One region of the Colwellia sp. MB02u-10 genome, then DNA from elsewhere that is predicted to be linked to it. Evidence: riboswitches for the same ligand, from Rfam matches in the RefSeq annotation. Region 1 holds a riboswitch; each other region holds the start of a gene.

Region 1 (7,601 bases):
TCACCCTTGGGCTTGAATTTTCATTACCTAAACTAGTTTCTATGCGGCATCTGGTGGTTACCGTGGGTAGCTTACAAGTGATTATTTCACTTGTGTTATTTATGTTGGTGGCGATGTTTTTAGGGCAAAGCTTAGATGCGGCAATCACCATTGGCGGTATATTAGCACTTTCTTCTACCGCTATTGTTATTCGCCAGTTAAGTGAAAGCGGTGGCATGAAGAAAAAGTCAGGGCAATTATCTGTGGCAGTGCTGCTGTTTCAAGATGTTGCTGTGGTGCCATTGTTAATTATTATCCCTTTATTAGCCCAAGGTGGCGATTCTTCTTTTATTATGGCGTTATTGTTTGCACTAGTTAAAGGCGTATTTGTTGTTTCACTCTTATTATTCGCTGGTAAATGGTTATTACCTAGATTATTCAATTTAGTGGCTCAAGTTAGAACCGATGAATTATTCGTATTAACCACATTACTCGTGACCTTAGTGGCATCAGCATTAACACAGTGGTTTGGCCTTTCGATGGCGTTAGGAGCATTTTTAGCGGGTATGATGTTAGGAGAGAGCCAATATAAACATCAGCTTGAAGCTGACATTAGACCCTATCGTGATATTTTACTGGGTTTGTTTTTTGTTACTGTTGGCATGAAGCTCAATATCAATGTTGTTTTTTCCTCTCCTTTGATCATTATTTCGCTGCTAGTCTGTTTTATGGCGATTAAAGTGCTGGTGATCGTTTTACTAGCAAAACGTGCTGGAGAGTCTTCTAAAGATGCTTGGGCTGCCGGTATTATGTTGGCACAAATGGGTGAATTCGGTTTTGTTTTAATTGCGTTAGCTAGCCAAGTTGAAGTGTTACCTGAAACCACGGCATCTATCTTACTAGGTACGGGTGTACTGAGTATGGCAATAACGCCCTATATGATCAGTCATGCGCGCGGCTGGGCACTTTGGTTGAGCCGTGAAAAACCACTGGACAGCCAAGCGTTAGAAGAATTACCTCAAAGTACCACACTCAGTGACCATGTTATTATTTGTGGCTTTGGCCGTATTGGACAAACCGTTAGTCGCTTCTTAAAGCAAGAGTCGATTGACTTTGTCGCTATTGATATTGACCCCTTACGGACAAGCAAAGCAAGAGAAGCGGGCGAAAACGTGCTTTTTGGCTCTTCTAGGCAGGCTGAATTATTGCATGCTGCACAGTTATCAAAAGCTAAGCTGGTTGTTATCGCTTTTGGTGAAGATAAACAATCACTTGATGTTATTCAAAAAGTACGTTCTTTATCGCCTAACGTGCCTATTTTAGTGCGTACCCGCAACGACGATCAGTTAGACGAATTACATGCGGCGGGTGCAAATGAAGTGGTTCCAGAGAGCCTAGAAGGCAGTTTAATGCTAGTGTCTCAAGTTTTGTCATTATCAGGCGTGCCTTTTTCTAGAATTGTTCGCCGTGTGCAAAAAGAGCGTAAGAACCACTACAATCATTTGCATGGCTTCTTTCAAGGCGAACATACTGATATGAGCCCTGATAGTATTGACCGTATTGAATTTGCGCATGCGATTATATTAGCCGATGATTCTTTTGCTAATGGCCATTCAATTGCTTCATTAAAACTAGATGAGCGCCGTGTTATTGTTGTCGCATTACGTCGCAATAACATTGAAAGCGAAGAGCCTGACGTTGATACGATATTACAATCACAAGATACCTTAATTGTGCGGGGCAAACCCAGACGGGTAGAGCGAGCTGAACGTTTTGTCCAAGAAGGGCATTAGCTTATTTGACGGTAGTAATGAGTTATTAATTAAAAAGCCTGTTCAAGGCTTTTTGATTAATATGGCTTAGATATCAAGAAATTGGCGAATTTTAGTTTCTTGCTCAAGTGCGTCATTAAAGCCGAGGTTTATTAACTCCTTACAATAATTTTTTTCAAACAATAAGTAGCTAACTAAGCTAGATTCCGCGTCATTGTTAATCCCCATGCTACGTAATAATAGTCGAATCGACAAAGGCAGTTTATCGTAATATTTCACCGCAATATTGTTAAAGTCATGACTCGGGTTGAGCAGATAGGATTCAATGTTTTTTAAACCGGAAATGTTTTTTTTCTTTGCATCTGGAATTAGCGATAAGGTATTGTTAACCCTCTCCATGCGTTCAATATCACTTTGCAGGGTATCTGAGAAAACAGAATCAAGTAAATGACTTGCGATTGCCGCTGTTGTTGGTGGATGTGGGTTATTTTCAACCGCATGAAGTGGTTCTTTTGGTTGCTCGACACCAACAATAAATATTTTTTCTGCTCCTAAGTGGATAGCAGGACTTAACGGAGACAACTGGTGAACTGAACCATCGCCTAAATGATGGCGTTGTATTTTTTCTGACGGAAAAACTAACGGAATGGCGGCTGATGCCATTAGATGTTGGCTGTTTAATTGTGTAGGCTCGCCCCGTCGCTTTGCTCTAAACCAAGGCGAAATAGACGCTTCTGATTGAAAGAAACTAATCGAGTCACCGCTGGAATAACTTGATGCTGTCACCGATACTGCGGAGAGATAACCGCGTCTAATATTGGTATCTATTCGGCTAAAATCTACTACGGTTTCAAGCAGTTGCCTAAGCGGCGCGTTGTTTAATAAGCTTCGGGCACTTTTATTGGCATAATCTGCCTGAAAGTTACCTACAACACCACCGATTAAATGACTAAACACACGCATGGGATCTGTATGATAAATTCTTTCAGGATCGAGGTTTTTCCAGATCCACTCCAACTTTTTGACCGCCAATTGAAAACATGAGGCATAACAAGCTAACGCAGTTGAGTTGATAGCACCTGCTGAAGTACCACAAATGATTGGAAAAGGCACACCATGACTGCGTGGCATAAATTTAGCTATCGCAGACAAAACACCGACCTGATAGGCGGCACGTGCGCCTCCACCGGTTAATACTAAAGCGTTATTACTGTTGATGTAGCTACGTTTATTCGTCATTAATTAAACCGATGTTATTAAAGTCGAGCGTGATTTTAATCAGTTTTCTATAGGGTGGCTAGTTGAAATGAATAATATTTTCTTGTCAGTGCAGGTTAATAGAAAAAAGGCCAGCAAATGCTAGCCTTTTAATGACATAAGAATTATTGACTAGTAAAACATTGAACTTATAGCCATTGAAATAAAACATTTCTCATGTATTTAATTCAATAGCTATTATCTTGAGTATATGACTACAGGAAAATAAACTGCTAACCACCAACCCGTTCGTTTGCAGCGTCGATTAATGGTTGCGATCCATGTTGAATAAGGGTTAGGTTTTCAGAAACAACGCCCCTTGGTAATTTACTAATCATCAAAGAGCCTGTTTCAACTGACCCCCTGGTAGCAGCAAATTCTAACAAGTTTTGACCGTTACATTTAATCTCTGAAAAGATATCGCGAATTCTTAATCTATGTGCCTTTAAGAATGAACGCATACGTCTTTTGTCGTCTGCAGCAACATACTCACATATACTTAGTGCAATGTCAGCAGCTTGCGCTTTCGGCGTTGATACAATTGACGCCATTGTTAAAGCAGCAATGGTAGTAACTAGTAATAATTTTTTCATTTTAATAACCTTTTATAAAACAAATAGAGTTAATAAAAGAAAAACCACAAGATGTACCTAATAACACGGAGACTCCGCTGTCATAGATAAAGAGAGTATTATCCTTAGACCGGTGGTTTTGCGTAACACGTTTTCGCGTATTTTGCCTTTTCTTTGTTAGTGTAATTATCACTAAAGTCGTAGTTAATTGCAACCCAAGGGTTACAATTTATGGGTATTTAACAGCTAGTTGACTTAATTGTTTTACAAATGGCGACTTTACAAGCTTTACCTATAACGTTACTGATTTTGAAGCGATTTTTATTGGAATTTAAGACATTAAGTCAAAAGTTCTAGCCGTTATCTACAATAGCTATCGTGTGCAACTAATGCCTTGCTTGACGTCAGTTTGGCAGTATAAACCTGGTGAGTTTTGTGCAGAGAGAGCAAGTTAGAGGCATGGCCGTAATAACTATCTCACTAATTTTTTGATCATTTACCAAGTTAAAGCAACCCTCTACTGCGTTATTTACTTAATAATTAGAGCGACTAGTTATTAAATAAATGTCTTGTATTTTTCTGCTTGTTCTTCATATAGAGAAGAACAGTTAATTGATACAATGGATGAAGTGCTATTTTTGGCTTAAATCGTGATAAATAATTAAATATTAATATTTTTCATATATCAATATAAGTGATGACAACAAGAGTGACTTCAGCTAACTCTAAATCGAATACAAAAAGGGGGCCGCAGCCCCTCAGTTTATATATTGTCATTCATTATCAACTGCTGGTTATCGCTTTATAATTGCATCTCAGGTACGTCGCCTTCAACAACAAGTTCACCTTCAGTTAATGATATTATTTCTGCGACCGACACGCCAGGTGCACGCTCTAATAAGTAAAATTTGCCATTTTTTATTTCAATAAAAGCCAGATCAGTTAACACTCTTTTAATACAGCCTTTACCGGTTAACGGCAGTGTACAATTACTTAACAACTTAGACACACCATGCTTAGAGGCGTGGGTCATGGTCACAATAATATTGTCTGCACCGGCGACTAAATCCATCGCACCGCCCATACCTTTAATTAACTTACCAGGGATCATGTAAGAGGCAATATTACCATTTACATCAACCTCAAAGGCGCCTAAAACGGTTAAATCAACGTGACCGCCTCTGATCATGGCAAATGATTCTGCTGAGTCAAAAATTGATGCGCCTTTTGCCATCGTCACTGTTTGTTTACCCGCATTGATCAGATCGGCGTCAATTTCTGCTTCGGTGGGAAATTGTCCCATGCCTAGTAAGCCGTTTTCAGACTGCAGCATGACTTCGATCCCTTCGGGAATATAGTTTGCCACTAAGGTTGGAATACCTATACCTAAGTTAACGTAGTAACCGTCTTGTAATTCTTGTGCTACCCGCTGTGCTAGTTGTTCTCTTGTTAAAGCCATAAATTACTCCTTACTAACACTGATTATTCTGAGTCGCTACGAACAGTGCGCTGTTCAATGCGTTTTTCGAATGTACCTAAGATTAAGCGATTAACATAAATGCCTGGCGTATGAATGTGATCAGGGTCTAATTCGCCTGGCTCCACAATCTCTTCTACTTCTACTACGGTTATTTTACCTGCGGTTGCCGCCATAGGATTGAAGTTACGCGCGGTTTTTCTAAACACTAAGTTGCCATAACGATCGGCTTTCCACGCTTTTACAATAGCAAAATCGCCTTTAATTGCCGGTTCTAAAATATAATGCCGACCGTCAAATTCACGTTCTTCTTTGCCTTCGGCTACTGGTGTGCCATAGCCTGTAGCCGTAAAAAAAGCTGGAATACCAGCACCGCCAGCACGCATTTTTTCTGCTAAAGTGCCTTGTGGTGTCAATTCAACTTCGAGCTCACCGTTCATCATCTGACGTTCGAACTCAGCATTTTCACCAACGTAAGAGGCGATAATTTTTTTGATTTGACGGTCAGGCAGTAAAATGCCGAGACCAAAATCGTCTACACCGCAGTTATTTGAAACCAGGGTTAAGCCTTTAGTACCTTTACGCTGAATTTCGCGTATTAAATTTTCAGGAATACCACATAAACCAAAACCACCAGCAATTACGGTCATATTGTCTTCAAGACCAGCCATTGCTTCTTCATAGCTTGACACTACTTTGTCAAATCCTGCCATTATTTGCTCCTCAATATTAATGTTTAATTTATATTTTATTCGCTGATGTAGGTAATGCTCACGATCAACGCCAGGTAATTTTTTAGTTAACTTTTTAGTCTATATTTTAGATTATTTTGCACGATAGGCTATCGAGACTTTTGATAACGGCGCCTTGCCTAATTTGTCGCTAATAAACCATCCTGCAGCCAGTAATTTGTCAAAATCAATATTAGTTTTTATACCTAAGCCATTGAGCATATATAACACGTCTTCAGTGGCGACATTGCCTGATGCCCCCTTAGCATATGGGCAACCACCAAGACCTGCAATAGCACTATCGACTACCTTTACGCCCATAGCAAGTGCCGCGTAAATATTGGTCAAAGCCTGTCCATAGGTATCATGAAAGTGCACAGCTAGCTTATCAACGGGGACTTTAGCACTAACAGCCTGTAACATTTTTTGGACACTGGCTGGCGTACCAACACCAATGGTGTCGCCAAGTGATATTTCGTAACAGCCCATTTTATATAACTTTTCTGCAACTTCTGCTACTTTTTCTGCTGCAATATCACCATCGTAAGGACAGCCAACTACACAAGAGACATAGCCACGCACACGAATGTCGGCAGCTTTTGCAGCTTGCATAATGGATTCAAAACGTTGCAAACTTTCATCAATCGAGCAATTAATGTTTTTCTGACTAAAGGCTTCTGATGCCGCGCCAAAAATAGCGACCTCATTGGCATTCACCGCCATTGCCGCTTCAAAGCCTTTCATATTTGGCGTTAATGCGGCGTAGGTAACACCGCTTTTGCGCTTAATACCTTTGAAAACATCACTAGAAGTGGCCATTTGTGGCACCCATTTAGGCGAGACAAAACTGCCGCTTTCAATGTAGCTGACACCGGCGTCGGCTAACTTTTCAATTAACGCTATTTTATCTTCTGCGCTAATCTGTAGTTTTTCATTTTGTAGACCATCACGTGGACCCACCTCAACTATTTTTACTAAGTTCGGTAATGAAAATTGAGCAATATCGGTCATTATGCCTCCTCTGCGGTAAAGGCGATTAATTCAGCACCGCCGTCAACCATATCACCATCTTTATAATATAGAACATCTACAACACCATTGCTCGGCGCGCGAATGGTATGCTCCATCTTCATTGCCTCCATAATCATCAAGGGTTGATTTGCAATCACGTTATCGCCGGCTTTTACTAATACTGACACCATAGTACCGTTCATGGGCGCAAGTAAACCACCATGGTTATCATCAGCACTATTATCGCCACAGTCAGGCAACATATGGGTAAAATTGAACACACCATTTTGATGGAACAGGCTAATTTGGTTAGCATTTTTTGCAATCGTTGCATGACTGCGGTAGCCGTCAATACTGGCGTATAAAGTCTCGTTTTCAATGCGACCTTGACAGTCAACGGTTTGGCCATCAACTGAGATTAAGTAATAACTACCACTACCTTGACGCTTTTGCTCGACTATAATCGGGTATTCTGTGCCATTATGAGCCAATACCATGTGATGAATATTTGCTTCATTTAAGCGCCAAGCATTTGTCATATTCCAAGGTGAGAATGGGTCGTTGGTTTTTGTGGCCTTTGCTTGTGCTTGCTGAGCTTGTGACAACACTAAATAAAGCGCCGCCATCGGCAGTTCGCCCGCAAGGGATTGCTCGTTGTCATGAAATATTACAGCTTGATTTTTTTCAATAAAACTGGTGTCGATATCCGCGTTAACAAATGGCGCACAAGTGGCTAAATTATAAAGAAAATCGATATTGGTTGTCACACCACTAATACGATACTCGGACAAGGCTTTCGCTA
Region 2 (7,601 bases), on a different contig from region 1:
TGAAGGATTGTCGAATACTTCATCATCTGAGCCATCACCTTCAGCCCAAGAATTTAAGGTGTCAACAAGATTAAACTCTGTTTGAATAATGCCAGACTCAATCAACTTACGCCCATCAAGGCTTTGCCATGCTTTTACTTCATCTTGTTTAAAACGGTATTCATCAAATACGTCTTTATCACATAAGCCAATAAACTGACTTTTAAGATCATCAAGTTGATATTCGATACAAGAATCAGCTAATGCGCTCATTAAAAAACTACTGATTGAACTGGGTAAAGCCAAAAATGCGGCTAACCAAAGCGTAATATGTTCACTTAATTCAGCTTTATCAATAGTGCCCACCTCGTATTGAGCAAATACCGCTTCCATAGCAGATGCTTTGCCATACATAGCTTGATGACCAGCAACAATATAGTCAGACAAAGCTTGTGTATTACCATTGGCGACATTATAAAATAAGGTTGATGTTAATTCAGTAATCGCATCACCAAACACCCCTTCAATAGGCGTTAAAAACGAGTCACTGCACGAAAAAAGCTGCAAGCACTTTGACAGCGCGGGAGAATATTTTAATTCGGCTAATAATAAGGTGCCAAAAAATAAAACGGCATTCTGTTCATCGGTTAGCGAACTATCATCTGCGACAAATTGATCTATTATCTGCTCTAATTCAGCATAAAATGCTGACCAATTCGTTTTAGCTACGTCGAGCGCGGCAACAGGCAGTTCGTTGTCATGTGCATTACCTATTACTAATAAAGCTTGTTCTAAATTCATGTAAATTCCGCGTTAAATAATCAATGATGAGTGGCAAATGCCAAATGTTATGAGCATTCAAAGTACGTAGATTTAAGTCGGATTAAAAAGGTTAACTAATAAGGCGCATGATTAACTAATAGCCGGCTATTAGGATTGAATACAACAGGATAACTGGCTTTTTAAAGCGAATAAAACAAGCAATTTAAATGATAATGGGGGTATCTTAAACACTTCTTATTACCGTTACCATGCAAAGCATCAGATTCAACCGAATTTTCATTTGATTTGTCACTATAACGTCCAAGTTGATCTTGTTTCGCTGCCATAAATTTAGCGTACCAATTTAACTGAAACACACACGCTACTTTAAAAATGAACAACAAGGTTTAAGCCGACCTGGCTTTATTTAGAATAACCATGATGACTTATAGGACTTTAGTTAGATATTTAGTACGATAGCTAGATATTCTAAAGTGATTTTTTAGCTTGTTCATTGGATAAAAAGTAGCGTAAACGCAGCCAACCCTAATCTTTAGTTTAATATTTTGTTAAGTTTTTTGTTAAGTTTTTTGCCATTAAATTGCTCAAATTTTAATGATAATTCTGCTGCCATCTTATCTTGTCCTTTAAGCCTTAATACTTCGATTATGCATTCGATGGTACATAGGCCACCTTTAGGTTGATTGGCTCTCAGGTTATATAACGAAGCATTTGCCGTTTTCAAAGTGCATTGTGGCGCATTTTTTAAATACGAGCTCTGGTTGAAAATTTTATTTGATTCCTGCCATGTGCTATCAATAATAATAATGTTTTCATACGCTTCAATTGTTGGCCTTGGCTTTGATGCTGCAGACGATGATTCTGCCTTCGAATATAATAATACCGCCTCATTATTTTCTATGAGTCGAGTCAGGTCTTTGTTAGGGTTTACTCTTTCCCAGAGTACACGTTCAACAATTTCATTAGCACTTTCTAGTGCCAGAGCGCCGGTATTAGTTGCCCTATGTAATTCACGCTCATGTGTAAGTAAAAATATTTTCATTATTAGGTATAGTTCCGTTTTATCGGGGCAAGATCACCAGCTAAAAATAGAGAAATCGAAATGAAATGTTTATTGATTTGGTGGTTTGTTATGTAGGATTATGAAGTAAAGCGAGTGTTATACCAAGTTGAATAGTTGATTTTTTGAGGTGATATTAGAAGGGATAGCGCCATGCGTTGAGTAAAATACTGCAACGCATGGCAGATAGTTGTTTATTTAAACTTAGCTAATGTTTTAGCAAGGTCATTAACATCTAATACGCTGTAATCAGGTTGTGCAGCAAGTGGAAATAACACTTTACCTGTACGACGGATAAAAGCTGTTTGTAAACCTGCTTTATCAGCACCCGCAATATCCCAACCGTGAGCAGCAACCATTAATGCTTCGTCAGCATCAACGCCTAAGTCTTTAATTGCCCATTGGTAAGTAGCAAGATGAGGCTTAAATACACCTACAGATTCAATACTTAAGTTCGCATCAAAGTATTGGCTTAAACCTGAGTTTTTAAGTTGTAGCTTAACACCCGCTAACGAAGAGTTAGTTAATGTTACTAATTTATAACCTTGCGCTTTTAATGCCGCTAAACCTTCAGCAACATCAGGGTGTGCAGGTAGTGAACGTAATGGCGTTAAAATAGATTTTTTAGCGTCTTCTTTAGTAATGTCTATACCATTAATTTTAGCAACCATTTGTAGCGCAGCTACACCAATATTACCAAAGCTCTCATATTCGCCAGTTGCTGAAACAACTAAAGAGTGATGTAACATAGTTGAAAACCATAAAGGTAATAAGTCTTCTCGTCCACCAATAGCATCGCCTACAGATTTACGCATGCTTGTTAAGTCGAGTAGTGTTTCGTTAACATCAAAAATAATAACTTTAGGTTTGGTTAATGGTGTCATAGATGTTGCTGTTTTTGCAATTTCACCAGCAAAAAGCTGATGACAATTAAGTAATAAAACTAAAGTAAAAAATGTTTTTAAAAATGGGGCTTTCATATTACCTCTGTATATATATGATTGAATTAATTAAGTAACTTGAATTCGTAACAATGTATTTTAAAGCTATTTTTTAAGATGCTTATGAATAAAACAATACGCTTTATCTCATTTAACCTTATTAAATAACAATGCAATACAGAACTATTTATGTCGAATTAAAATTTATAAATAAGCTTGTTTTAGCCTTGTAAGTAACATTACATTTGTTCATACAAGTGAGCAGACCGACTTAAACAGCAGAAACTTTCGCTATATAAATAATACCAAACTGAACGATTTTCATTTAAATGGATATAGCACTGTTATAGCAAAAAGAAGTCTGACAATTAATCAAAATCTTTGCAATGAAGTCCCATGGTGATCTGTAAGAGAATATGACTGAATTCATATTCATAAATGAGAATATTGAGTAAGGAGGTTCTTTTCTATTTTGGAAGGAATTGAGATGGAAAATAACCACAGGCGACCCACTAAATTACATCAAGTAAGAGCAATTATTTGCATTTAGTGATGTTATAACTACCCTTGATAATATTTCCCCGATAAAACGGACACATTTTTTATCACGCCGCGATAGCCCCATATTCCATTGGTGAACAATAATTAATGCAGAATGGCTAAAATTAATCGACACAAGAACTAGCGTCACACATTGGAACCATTTGCATTAAAATTAATTACTTATTTGATTGGTTATTTACTGGAATGTGCAGATGGGTTAGCACGTTTGAATTTTCGGAACAAAGCAAGACCAAATAGGTTGACGAGTATCCACCCAAATGAACCACCAGAACTTTCTTTTGATTGCTCTGTGTCAGTTTTGGGTACATTAGCAACCGACACTGTAATGTTTTGTGAAACTTCATCTTCCCCATCGGAAACGCTAAATTTAAGCACTAAGTCAGTATTTTTTGATACTTGAGGCGCTGTAACTTTAACATGTTGCATGTCAGCATCGGTTAACGTTACATCAGGGCCACTGATTTGAGTCCAAGAATATGTAAGTTCGTCATCATCCGAGTCGAATACAGACGCAATAATTGACACATTATCCCCTTCATTTGCATTTACTGATTCGTCTAAGGTTATCTGTGGTGCTTGGTTTGATGTAGCGGTGAATTCAATATCAAATAAATTATTATTACCATTTGAATCGACATCAAAAGAAGTGGATGACAACTCGCCCGATAAAGCATAATCACCGATATTGCCACTCAACATAAAGTGAACGTCAAGCGTCTCATTAGCCCCTATATTTTTGGCAGTACACGACATAAGTGCATTATTATTTATTGTACACTGACCATTTTCTAATAGAGCATTTGATAGCGCAGTTCCTTCTGGGAATCTTATTTCAAGAAGAAGATCACTAGCAGGAGCGTCTGTGGCGTTCTCTATATTAAAATCAACATATACCCCATCATTAGGTAACGCTTTGAATTTGGTATTTTCAACATTTAATCCAATATCTATAACCTTACCAGAGCCACGACACCAACCTATATCACATAAAACATAAGCCGCCGCGCCTAGGTTTAATACATTGGAACCAACAGACGCCATTAACTGTTCAGGATAAACGTTAGGTGAAAAATGAGCTATTTCTTGTCCGTCAAGTTGTCCATCAGCATGTAGTTCAACCGCACCATTATGTATTCCGCCTGTGAGTAATCCAGATAATTTAGATTGTGTGGAGGTAGAGCCCAGAAACAACAGTCCATCACCAGAAGAAACAACCTCTTCTTGCTCTCTGATAGATAAATTGTCAAAAACGACTAAAGGATCACCTTCGCCAAATACAAATTTAGTAAAGTGACTTGGTTTAGATAATGGTGCAGGGAAACAATCACCTAAACAATTTAAGCTAGCAAAACCCATCACATGTGTTAACTCATGCAAGGTAGTAGTAATAAAACTTCTATGTTGTCCTTCATTATCAAAACCAAGGTATATCGAGCTATTTGGAGAAAATTGTGTTGAACTGACAGGGTCACTCTCTATATCCCACGAACTAGTATCAATATTCTGTAACGAATAACGTAAATTGGTTGGGTACTGACGATTTACTTCCATTATGCCATAAGGGCTAGCACCACCTTCATCAAAGCTCGAAAAGGAAGGTCCTAGCGTAATAGCGCCATAACCACTTAACGCTTCAAATTCTACTTCTATTGCAAAGTCAGATGTTATATTTATCTGAGACTCAATCATACGTATTGTACGAAACAATACGTTTTTACGGGCCTCTCCAAGTGTTGTAGCGTTATTGCCACCTTCAGGAACGTAAGCTTCTTGGCTATTAAAGCCTACGCCTTCAGCATCTGAGAATACTACTCTTATTTCATCAGCGTTAGCTATCGAAGAAGAAGTGCAAATAGCAGCAAAAACACTGCTTCTAATAAAGTTATTTTTGATGACATTTTTGAACATATTACGACTATTCCTTTATATCGAGAGTTGATAAGCTTCTACAACCATGTAGAACTAAATTCAACAGCTTTCGATTTGATATAATTTTATAATTAAATTTTTATAGATAGGCAAGCAAGAGGGAATTGCAGTCACGCTACCTTTGTCCGAAACATTAAGGTCGTAAACTTTGCGTATATGAATTTCTCCATACTTGCCTTGCAAGTAAAGTACAACATATTGATATATAAATCAATGTTCTATGTAAACACGAGTATTGATAAAGGCTAACATCAAAAAAATAAATTTCACTTCAGCTATTTTTAACCATTTTCTTTATATCCAATCATTAGAAACGATGCGACGATAAATCCTAATACAGCTTGGAAGTTTTAAATTAAATGTTGCAATTGACAGACATCAGTTGGATCAATAAATTTACAAACTGACGTACTTTGGTAAGTAATGAAATTTTTATGTCAAAGGGGAACCTCTGTTTTTTAAGTCTTTTGTAAAATAGGTGCAATTAGTGAGTCTAAATAAGTACATTGTCTCAGTCAATCCTGCTGAACTGATTTGAAAACCTGTAGACATAAAAAATCCGTTGAATATAAAAGACTTTTTCATTTTTAATGTGGCGGTGAGATAGGCATTTGCACCCTACTCGAAAGATCAACGCTATAAACCCTACATTGTTGTAATTCGCTAAATTCTAGACGAAAAAAAACCGCCAGTCTTTCGATTAGCGGTTTTTTATAGTTTGGCGGAGAGATAGGAATTTGAACCCTACTCGAAGGATTGGCGCTATAAACCTTACCTTGTCGTAATCCACTAAATTCTAGACGAAAAAAAACCGCTAATCTTTCGATTAGCGGTTTTTTATAATTTGGCGGAGAGATAGGGATTTGAACCCTAGAAGGGCTATAAACCCTTGCTGGTTTTCAAGACCAGTGCTTTCGACCACTCAGCCATCTCTCCAATGTTCGAAAGCATTGCTGCTTGAGAACGGGGCGAATAATAGATACTGTTCACTGCTTTGTAAAGTGCTAATTTAGCTTATTAGGCATTTTGTTTGATTTTTATTGTTAAGTGCTTAATAAATCATCAAATGGTGATTTTTACTAGCAGTTTTTTCACATTTATCTCATTTTTGCAGTGCGCTTAACTTTCACCACACAAGTACGATTTGTAACAATCGTATTCATCAGTAATTACCGTGGCAACTGATATACTGTGCTATTGCGAATTTTCCGGAGATATTGTGCCTAAATCAAGTCAATCAGTTGCTGACCGAAGTCTTTTAAGTTTAACCTGGCCCATTTTTATTGATCTATTTTTCATTTTCATGATCAATGTGACTGACGCATGGTTTTTAAGCCGTATATCTGATTCTGCAGCTGCGTCAATAGGTGCCGTTATACCTATTTTAGGTATTGCCTTTGCGCTTTATAGTACTATGCATCAAGGCGGCAGTAGTATTGCATCACAGCGTATTGGCGCTGGAGATCATAACAAGTTAGCCGCAACTTATGGTGTGCTGTTTGCCATTTTGCTCTTTATCGGTATTTTATTAAGCATTGTCATGATGGCTTTTGCGCCTCTCTTCGCGCAATGGATGGGTTTAACCGATGATATGGCAGGTATGGCGAGCATATACTTAAGCACCATAGGTATGGGCACTGCGATATTAGCCGTACGCTTTGCTGCCGCTGCTGTTTTAACCTCTCAAGGTAAAACACATTGGAATATGTGGTCGACTTTCGTCATGACCATAGTCAATATATTATTTAACTATCTATTGATTGACGGAAAACACGGCTTCCCTGATTTAGGAGTACAAGGTGTTGCTTATGCGTCGGTCATCGCTTGGGTTGTCAGTTTATGCTTTACCCTTGTGATCATTATTAAACATTTACATATCAAGATTACTTTACCCAAGCGCTGGCTATTATTTAAAACGGATAGTGCGCCCATCTTAAAAATAGCACTGCCATCGGTGTTAGAGCCTATGTCGTGGCATCTAACCCAAATCTTGATGACAGTTATGATCGTCAGTATGGGTGAGCTTGCTTTAGCCACGCGTGTTTATAGCTTTAATTTACTTTTTACCGCTATTTTATATGGCTTTGCTATCAGTTCAGGCGTACAAATTAAGGTCGCCCATTATATCGGTGCCAAGCGTTTTGAAGAGGCTGATCAACAACTGATGTTGGGACTTAAGCTGGGTATTGCCGGGGCGATGTTTTTTGTTTTCACCTTATTGACATTTTCTGACCAGTTGTTTGCAATATTTACCAGCAATATTGAAATTTGGGCGTTGGGCAAGCTGATATTGATTATTGCCATCATCGGTGAGTTTGGCCGAAGTTTTAATTTGATTGTTGGCG
Region 3 (7,601 bases), on a different contig from region 1:
GTTATAGCCAAATGAGCTTTTTAATACTATTAAGTGAAGGCTTCGAAGGTGGTGAAACACGTTTTATGGTCAATGCGGATGATCCTACTAAACCGACAACAGCGGGGGGTAAGGTTAGTCATGTTGATATTCGAACCCCTGCCGGCAGTATATTGTGCTTTCCGCATGGCATGCATCCTTTAAGTTACATACACAGTTCAGTGCCGATTAGTGAGGGAGTTAAATATATAATCCGTAGTGATGTTTTATTTGAGTTGTGAAGTGGCATAGTTAATTTGGCCACCTACTAGCAAGTGGGGTAGCAGCTTAGAGAAGAACGTAGAGGCCTCAAACCCAAGGCTGCACTTATGACAGCCGAACAAATATTAGCTAAAATGGGTAGCTGACCATTATACGCGTTAAGCGCAAGCTAGCTATCGGCCGCTCTTTAGGTCAACTGAAGGCTAAAATTTAACATGAGGTTTGTAATGGTCAACTAACACTGGAAAGATTTTAAGCTATAAATTATTCCAGTTTCATTAAACCATTACAGCCCGCACTATCCTATCAAAATAAGAGTCGTTCAGAGCCAGTGAACTTACGGTCAAAAACAATTATATATATCCATACAGCAAGTATTAAGCCAATAGTATTGACTTGCCCAGCAAGGAACAATAGAATTAATTTACTGTATGGTTTTAATAAGGGCAACTTTCACCTAAAACTTTAAAACTTTAAAACGCAAAAACTACCGGTCTAAAGCGTTTAACGTTATGGCAGCGGAGTTACCTGAACCGGCAAATCTACCTGCCAATACTAGTTTCTTGAACAAGACAATTCAAATTATCCACATTATTCAAATTATTCTGGAACCAACAATATATGCCATTTCATTGTATAAAATATCATGCCCTTGTGTTTTTTATCTTACTAGTGTCAACGCCAAATCATGCTGTGGTTAGTGACAAATTAACCCGCGCTATATAGTTCAGCTTAAGTCAGTCCCTCTGTTAAAATTTTCTTCACACCATGGTTAAATGTTTTAGGATCAGTTTGATTTTAAACCTTGATTGTTATCGATTTCCCAAGGATATTCACAATGAAAAAAATGATATTAATTACAGTTTGTATCATGTTTGCTATAGCCGCAGTAACGAGTATAACCGCGACCTATTTTATCTCAAATCAAGAGATAGATAATATTATCTTAAAAAAATCCCAAGCGCAGGCTGCTTTAATCGCAAACAATGTTGCGTATGTGTTGCGCACATCTTCGAAACCCTTGCATGATTTACAAGCATTAATGACCTCTCTCAAAGAACGGCCAGATATTTCCTACGCAGTGGTTATTGATAAAAACATTAAAGCCATTGCACATAGCGATAAACAAAAATTAGGTAAGATTTATAAAGACAGTTATACCCTCGAGGGGGCAAGCAAAGGAAAGTCACAATTTTCGAAATGGTATGCAGAAATACAGCAAGTTTGGGTCTACGATATTATGGTTCCTGTTCATGTTGATGGTGAGCTCTTTGGTGCTTTTGATATAGGTATTCCTATCACAGAAGTAAGTGAAGCGGTTGAGGATATTATGTTGACTCTGTTGATCTCAATCCTAGTCATCTTTGTAATATGTGTATGCGTACTTGTTTTGTTATTGGCTAGATTTGTTAAGCCACTTTCGGGCTTGCAAAAAGCATTACAAGACATCTCTAAAGGAGATGGTGATCTTACCGTTAGATTACCCGTACAAGGCTCAGATGAGATAGCCAAGATCGCTTCTGATTTTAATATATTTGTAAATAACATCAATAAGATAATTTCTAAAACAGTCCAAACAGGTATAGATTTAGCTCGCTCAGCGACAGAAATTCGCAGTCAATCTTTGCAAGCGCTATCAAGAGGTGAAGAGCAAAGTGGTCAATCTTTAGTCGTCGTAACCTCTATGTCTCAAATGATAGCGACTATTAATGACATATCTCACAATGCCACTAGTGCGGTAGATTCAGCACAAAAAGCGAATAACGGGATCCAGAGTGGGCGACAAACGCTACAAAAATCTATTATGACGATTAATAATCTTGGCGATGAGATGACAGATATGTCATTGGTGATCACCTCGCTAGCGAAAAAAACGCAGTCTATAGGTTCTATACTGGACGTTATTAGAAGCATTTCAGAGCAAACTAATCTTCTTGCACTCAATGCTGCGATTGAGGCCGCTCGAGCAGGGGATGCTGGTCGAGGGTTTAGTGTGGTGGCCGATGAAGTAAGAAGTCTTGCGAGTAAAACAGCATCGTCTACCGATGAAATCCAAACAATGATCGACCAGTTACAAAATGAAGCAAAAAATGCAGTAATTGCGATGGATAGTAGTAAGTCTCTCGCAGTCGACAGCGCTAAAACAACGCAAAATGCTCAGGAAATGCTTGACGATATATCAGAACAAGTATCAATGATACTGGATGTGAATACGCAAGTTGCAACCGCCACTGGCCAGCAGTCAAGTGTTGCCAATGAAATTAATGTCAATATGGATACCGTTGACAGCTCTGTTAAAGAAGGCTTAAATGCGAGCTATGCGTTAGAAAAAACCAGCAAACAATTAGAGGAGCTTGCGCTCGCTTTAGATCACCATGTTGGGTCTTTCAAAATATAATATTACCCTCATGACGTACATGAAGCACGCTCTTACGCACGTATGAATGGATGCGTAAGAGCGGTGATGTAGCCCCTTTGTTATTTCAGACCTAGTTGGTGTCTCTCCCTCAAAAATGGGCTTTTGCAATAGCACAGCTTTGTAAGAAACTCACTTCTATCAAAAAGTATTTCTTCAGGTATTCATGATAGGAGTTTGGATATAACTATTCCGAAGTGTTAAGTCTTTTTAAAAGCTAATGTCTCGAATCTGCCTTCCTAGCATTCCAGCTAAAAATCTTGCCCTATATTTTCTAATGAATTAACTACTAGCGTAAACGCTGTGATGCCATTTTATATGGAAGTCAGTATGATTTTTTAGGTGTGTTACTAAGGCGTCTTAGTAAGACAGTATTTATTATAATCAACACTAAATAAATTAACTTAACTACCTGAATTAAATATGTTTTTTGTTTTTTTTTGTTCAGGTTGTATTACTGAGAGGTCTTAGTAACATGCCTTAATATACATGGGATTTAGCATTACCAGATTCTAATGCTTTGAAAGTATAGGATATTAATGTTAATTTAATGTTATTTGTGGTGCGCGTGTTACTCAGATGGGTACATAATAAGCTGTTGAAGCCATCGTACTTTTGCATCAAATTGAGAGAATATTAATGGATCTAAAGAAGAAAGCGTTTTTGCGAGATGTAGGTAAAGAACTTCCTGAAGAGAACGTGGCGGTATTTGCTGGAGCAGGAATGTCGGCAGGAGCTGGTTTTGTTAATTGGGCTGAATTGCTTAGACCAATAGCGGATGAACTTGGTTTAGATGTTGACAAAGAAAGCGATTTGGTTGCGCTTGCACAATTCCACTGCAATGATAATGGAAACAACCGTAGCCAGCTAAATCAAAGGCTTATAGAGGAGTTCTCACGAGAAGCATTAGAAACAGAAAATCATAAAATCCTTTGTCGGCTTCCAATTCGAACTTATTGGACTACAAATTATGACAAGATGATTGAGTCTGCTCTAGATAGATCTGGAAAAATAGCAGATGTTAAATATACAAAAGATCATCTATCAACAACTAAGCCAAGACGTGATGCTGTTGTGTATAAAATGCACGGTGATGTCGAACATGCAAACCAAGCGGTTTTGACCAAGGATGACTATGAACGTTATCACGTAAAAATGGACCAATACTTGGCTAATTTGAAAAGCGATTTGATTTCTAAAACTTTTATATTTATTGGCTTTAGTTTTACCGATCCAAATTTGGACTACATCCTTAGCAGAGTTAGAGTTGCGTATGAAGGTAGCCAAAGGCGGCACTATTGTTTTATCAAAGCTACTGAGCAAGAAGAAAATGAAATTTTAGCTGATTTTGAGTACAAAAAAATAAAGCAAAATTACTTCATCAAAGATTTAGAAAGGTTCAATGTCAAAACAATACTAGTCAATGCTTTTTCTGAAATTACAGATTTGTTACTTCGTCTAGAGCAGAACTATAAATCTAAAACTATTTTCATTTCCGGCGCAGCACATGAATATGGGGAAATGGATGAAAGAGAAGCCCTGGGTTTTGTGTATAGCTTAAGTAGGTCTCTAGTGTCCCAATGTATGCGCGTTGTTTCTGGTTTTGGCTTAGGTATTGGGAGTTCTGTAATCTCAGGTGTATTAGAGCAGACGTTCACCACCCCAAAAGCCAAGGTTGAAGATCAACTTGTTTTGCGACCTTTCCCACAATCGACGGAAGGAGAGTTATCTTTATCTGCTTTATGGACGAAATATAGAGAAGACATGATAGATCATGCGGGTATTGCTTTATTCATGTTTGGTAACAAGCTAAGTGGTGATGATGTTATTTTATCTAATGGAATGCGTGAAGAGTATGAAATTGCAAAAAATAAAGGGTTATTTTTAATCCCTATTGGTGCTACAGGCTATATGGCTGAGCAGCTATGGAATGAACAAAACTCCAAAATGCAGAAAGACACGAACATTTCAAAAGAGATGAAGCTGCTTTTCGAAAAACTTGGCGATCGCCAGATTAAGACTGAAGAACTAATTGATTTGATCATCCAGATTATTAATATAAAAAGTAAAGGAGTATAAAGCATGGCTAGAAAAGTATTTTTTAGTTTCCAGTTTTCAGAAGATAACTGGCGAGCAAATGTTGTTAGGAATAGTTGGGTTACTCAAGACAGAAAAAGCTCTGGTTTTTTTGATTCTGCTGAATGGGAAAAGGTAAAAAAACAAACAGATGCAAATATAAAAAAATGGATTGATGGACAATTGAGTGGCTGCTCCGTCACAGTAGTTTTAGTAGGTTCAAAGACTTGTAAAAGTAAATGGGTCAAATATGAAATAGAAAAAAGTATTGAGCTTGGGAAAGGTTTATTAGAAATTGATATAAGTAAAATTAAGAACAAAGACGGAAACACATCAACGAAAGGAGATTGGATGCTACCTAATTCATATAAGAGTTATAGGTGGAACAAAGATGATGGATATAAAAATATGGGCGATTGGATCGAAGCCGCGGCAAAAGCTGCAGGCCGATAAATTATTGGCTTATAAGAACTTCAAACGGAAAAAATAAAGTGGGCTGTTTTCACTCCGTTCAATATTTTAGCCAACTATATTTTTCCGCTTAAGTAGGCGTTGAGGCTGTAGAATAACTAATTCAGCCAAAATCACTATATTTATGTGTTCCTGTATCGTGCTGTAGACGATTTATTCGATATAGGTAATGCATTTGGTACCCTGATTTTTAGGGGGGGATTCATAATAAACGAGTTATTTTATAAGCTCGTTAAACAGGGAGTAATATAGATGATTGAAAGATTAGTAGAAAAAATTCCTTCGAACCTTAAGAAAAGGTCTGGTTCTGTTTTCTATTCAGGTGTAGATGCTTTTACAGGAAATAAAGATCTTTATATATTAGGCCTAAACCCAGGTGGTTCGCCTGAAGAACAGTCCGATGAAACTGTAGATAGCAGCATTCAGCATATTATGGAAAATGAAACCAATAATTGGTCTGCTTATAGGGATCAATCATGGCAAGGAGCGAAGCCTGGGACTTGGAAAATGCAACCAAGAGTCCTCCACTTGCTTGATAATTTGAATCTTAATCCGGGTGAGGTTCCTTCTAGTAATGTTATTTTTGTTCGCTCAGCGCGTGAAAGTAATATCAGTAATGAAGTTAGTGATTTAATAGAGCAATGCTGGCCATTTCATTCTGCTGTAATAGAAAAATTAGGCCCAAAGGCAATTCTCTGTTTTGGTAAAACTGCTGGTCAGCACCTCAAAAAGAAACTTGGGGCTAATAAACTAATTGATGAATTTGTTGAGACAAATAATAGAAGATGGAAAAGTCAGGCTTTTATTAATAATGATGGTGTAAAAGTTATAGTAGCAACTCATCCTAGTATTGCTGATTGGACCGCTCCTGATACAGATCCATCAAATATGATAAGGCGAGTCATAGCAAGTAATGCCTAAAAATACCTGCAATATGACAGCTAAAACTGTCATGTTTTTTCGTTGAGGTGGGCGTTGAGGCTGTAGAATAACTAATTCAGCCAAAATCACTAAATTTTTGTTTTCCTGTATCGCGCTGTAGACGATTTACTCAGTATAGGTAATGCATTTGTACCCCGATTTTTAGGGGGAATTCATAATAAACGAGTTATTCTACAAGCTCGTTAGCAGTATCATCAATTACTTGTAAACTTTAAAAGGATTTATATGGCACCCATTCATAAAGACTCACAAAATAAATTAGCTAAAAAACGCTTAAAACGTCAGATTGAAGAAGGAAGAATAACAAGTGAAATTCGCTCACTTCTCAAAAAAGAGCTTATTTCTGCTAAAGAAATCAAACCAAATAGCTGGGACTTCCAATTTATAAAAAGTATGATTGATTACTCTGAAATTCTGTCATCATCTCAAAAACAAGAACTTGAACGTATATTGCAAGATCAAATAACTGTTGAGGATGGTTTTGAGTTTTGACGTGTAAAATACTGCTAACAAGGAACTCAAAAGGACAAATAACAGTTGGCTGTTTGCTCCTCCGTCGCTTATTTTAGCCAACTATTAATTGCCTCTTAGTGGGGCGTTGCAAAGGAGAGCACGGTGGTAGCCGATAAATGGAGTCAAGTCGATAAGGCTTTCATATTTTTTTCTGAAAAGTATTTATCAAAGTCTAACTTTCAGCTTATTGAACTAGCGGAAAGTACTGGATGGAGTTTATCTACAGTCAGAACTTACTTGAGAAAAAAGTGGTCAAAACTTTTAGTCAAAAATAAAAATGATTATTCCGTTACAGAGCTAATCTCAAAATTCAGTAAAATCACATTTAGGCAGCATCAAAGCCAGAATGTTGAGATTGAAAAATATTTTTATCAAACACTCGTTGATAAAGCAATTTCAGCCTGTATCTCAGCAATTGAAATCTATAACAAACCAAATTTTGAATATCGAGAAGAAACATTTTCTATTTTAATGGTAAATGCATGGGAGCTGTTACTTAAAGCTAAGTTGGTAAAGGATAATGACGATAACAGAGAATCTATTTATGCTTTAAATAAAGGTAAAATAATCATAACTCCAAGTGGGAATGCGAAAACAATTGGTACTGTTCCTGCCATGAATCGCTTGATTGAAACCAAAAAAATTCCCAAGTCCGTAGAGCTTAATATTAAATTACTTTTAAATATTAGAGATGACTCGGTTCATTTTATTCACGACGATGTTGAGTTAAGTATACAAATTCAAGAAATAGGAACTGCATCCCTACAGAATTTTATGTCCTTGGCAATGAACTGGTTTAGCTATGATTTTACCCAATTTAACTTTTATTTAATGCCGGTGTCATTCTTCCATTTATCAGATGTAACTAGTTTTAGTATTGATAATAAGGTTAAAAGTAATCTGCTTTCATATTTGAAAAAAATAGAGAAAGAGGAAGAAAACT

Evidence for each region. Region 1 has a riboswitch for cyclic di-GMP ahead of H4J59_RS02885 (DUF3718 domain-containing protein). Riboswitches for the same ligand answer to the same signal wherever they lie in the genome.
Region 2: linked by a shared signal. The riboswitch ahead of H4J59_RS15855 (PKD domain-containing protein) and the one ahead of H4J59_RS02885 (DUF3718 domain-containing protein) in region 1 are both predicted to bind cyclic di-GMP.
Region 3: linked by a shared signal. The riboswitch ahead of H4J59_RS16060 (methyl-accepting chemotaxis protein) and the one ahead of H4J59_RS02885 (DUF3718 domain-containing protein) in region 1 are both predicted to bind cyclic di-GMP.

What each region holds. Positions count from the first base shown of each region.
Region 1 covers NZ_JACGVK010000074.1:116,684-124,284, forward strand. The annotation lists gene H4J59_RS02875 (cation:proton antiporter) at 1-1,772, shown strand, start outside; gene H4J59_RS02880 (patatin-like phospholipase family protein) at 1,839-2,990, opposite strand; gene H4J59_RS02885 (DUF3718 domain-containing protein) at 3,242-3,601, opposite strand; cyclic di-GMP riboswitch class I at 3,666-3,758, opposite strand; gene H4J59_RS02890 (3-oxoacid CoA-transferase subunit B) at 4,383-5,039, opposite strand; gene H4J59_RS02895 (CoA transferase subunit A) at 5,063-5,770, opposite strand; gene H4J59_RS02900 (hydroxymethylglutaryl-CoA lyase) at 5,882-6,799, opposite strand; gene H4J59_RS02905 (acetyl/propionyl/methylcrotonyl-CoA carboxylase subunit alpha) at 6,799-7,601, opposite strand, start outside.
Region 2 covers NZ_JACGVK010000135.1:12,412-20,012, reverse strand. The annotation lists gene H4J59_RS15870 (DUF1186 domain-containing protein) at 1-780, opposite strand, end outside; gene H4J59_RS15865 (tRNA-uridine aminocarboxypropyltransferase) at 1,295-1,804, opposite strand; gene H4J59_RS15860 (haloacid dehalogenase type II) at 2,017-2,706, opposite strand; gene H4J59_RS15855 (PKD domain-containing protein) at 3,499-5,235, opposite strand; cyclic di-GMP riboswitch class I at 5,359-5,443, opposite strand; tRNA gene H4J59_RS15850 (tRNA-Ser) at 6,102-6,192, opposite strand; gene H4J59_RS15845 (MATE family efflux transporter) at 6,431-7,601, shown strand, end outside.
Region 3 covers NZ_JACGVK010000135.1:65,856-73,456, forward strand. The annotation lists gene H4J59_RS16055 (2OG-Fe(II) oxygenase) at 1-260, shown strand, start outside; cyclic di-GMP riboswitch class I at 676-772, shown strand; gene H4J59_RS16060 (methyl-accepting chemotaxis protein) at 1,079-2,638, shown strand; gene H4J59_RS16065 (SIR2 family protein) at 3,296-4,735, shown strand; gene H4J59_RS16070 (TIR domain-containing protein) at 4,739-5,185, shown strand; gene H4J59_RS16075 (uracil-DNA glycosylase family protein) at 5,456-6,124, shown strand; gene H4J59_RS16080 (hypothetical protein) at 6,371-6,637, shown strand; gene H4J59_RS16085 (DUF3644 domain-containing protein) at 6,761-7,601, shown strand, end outside.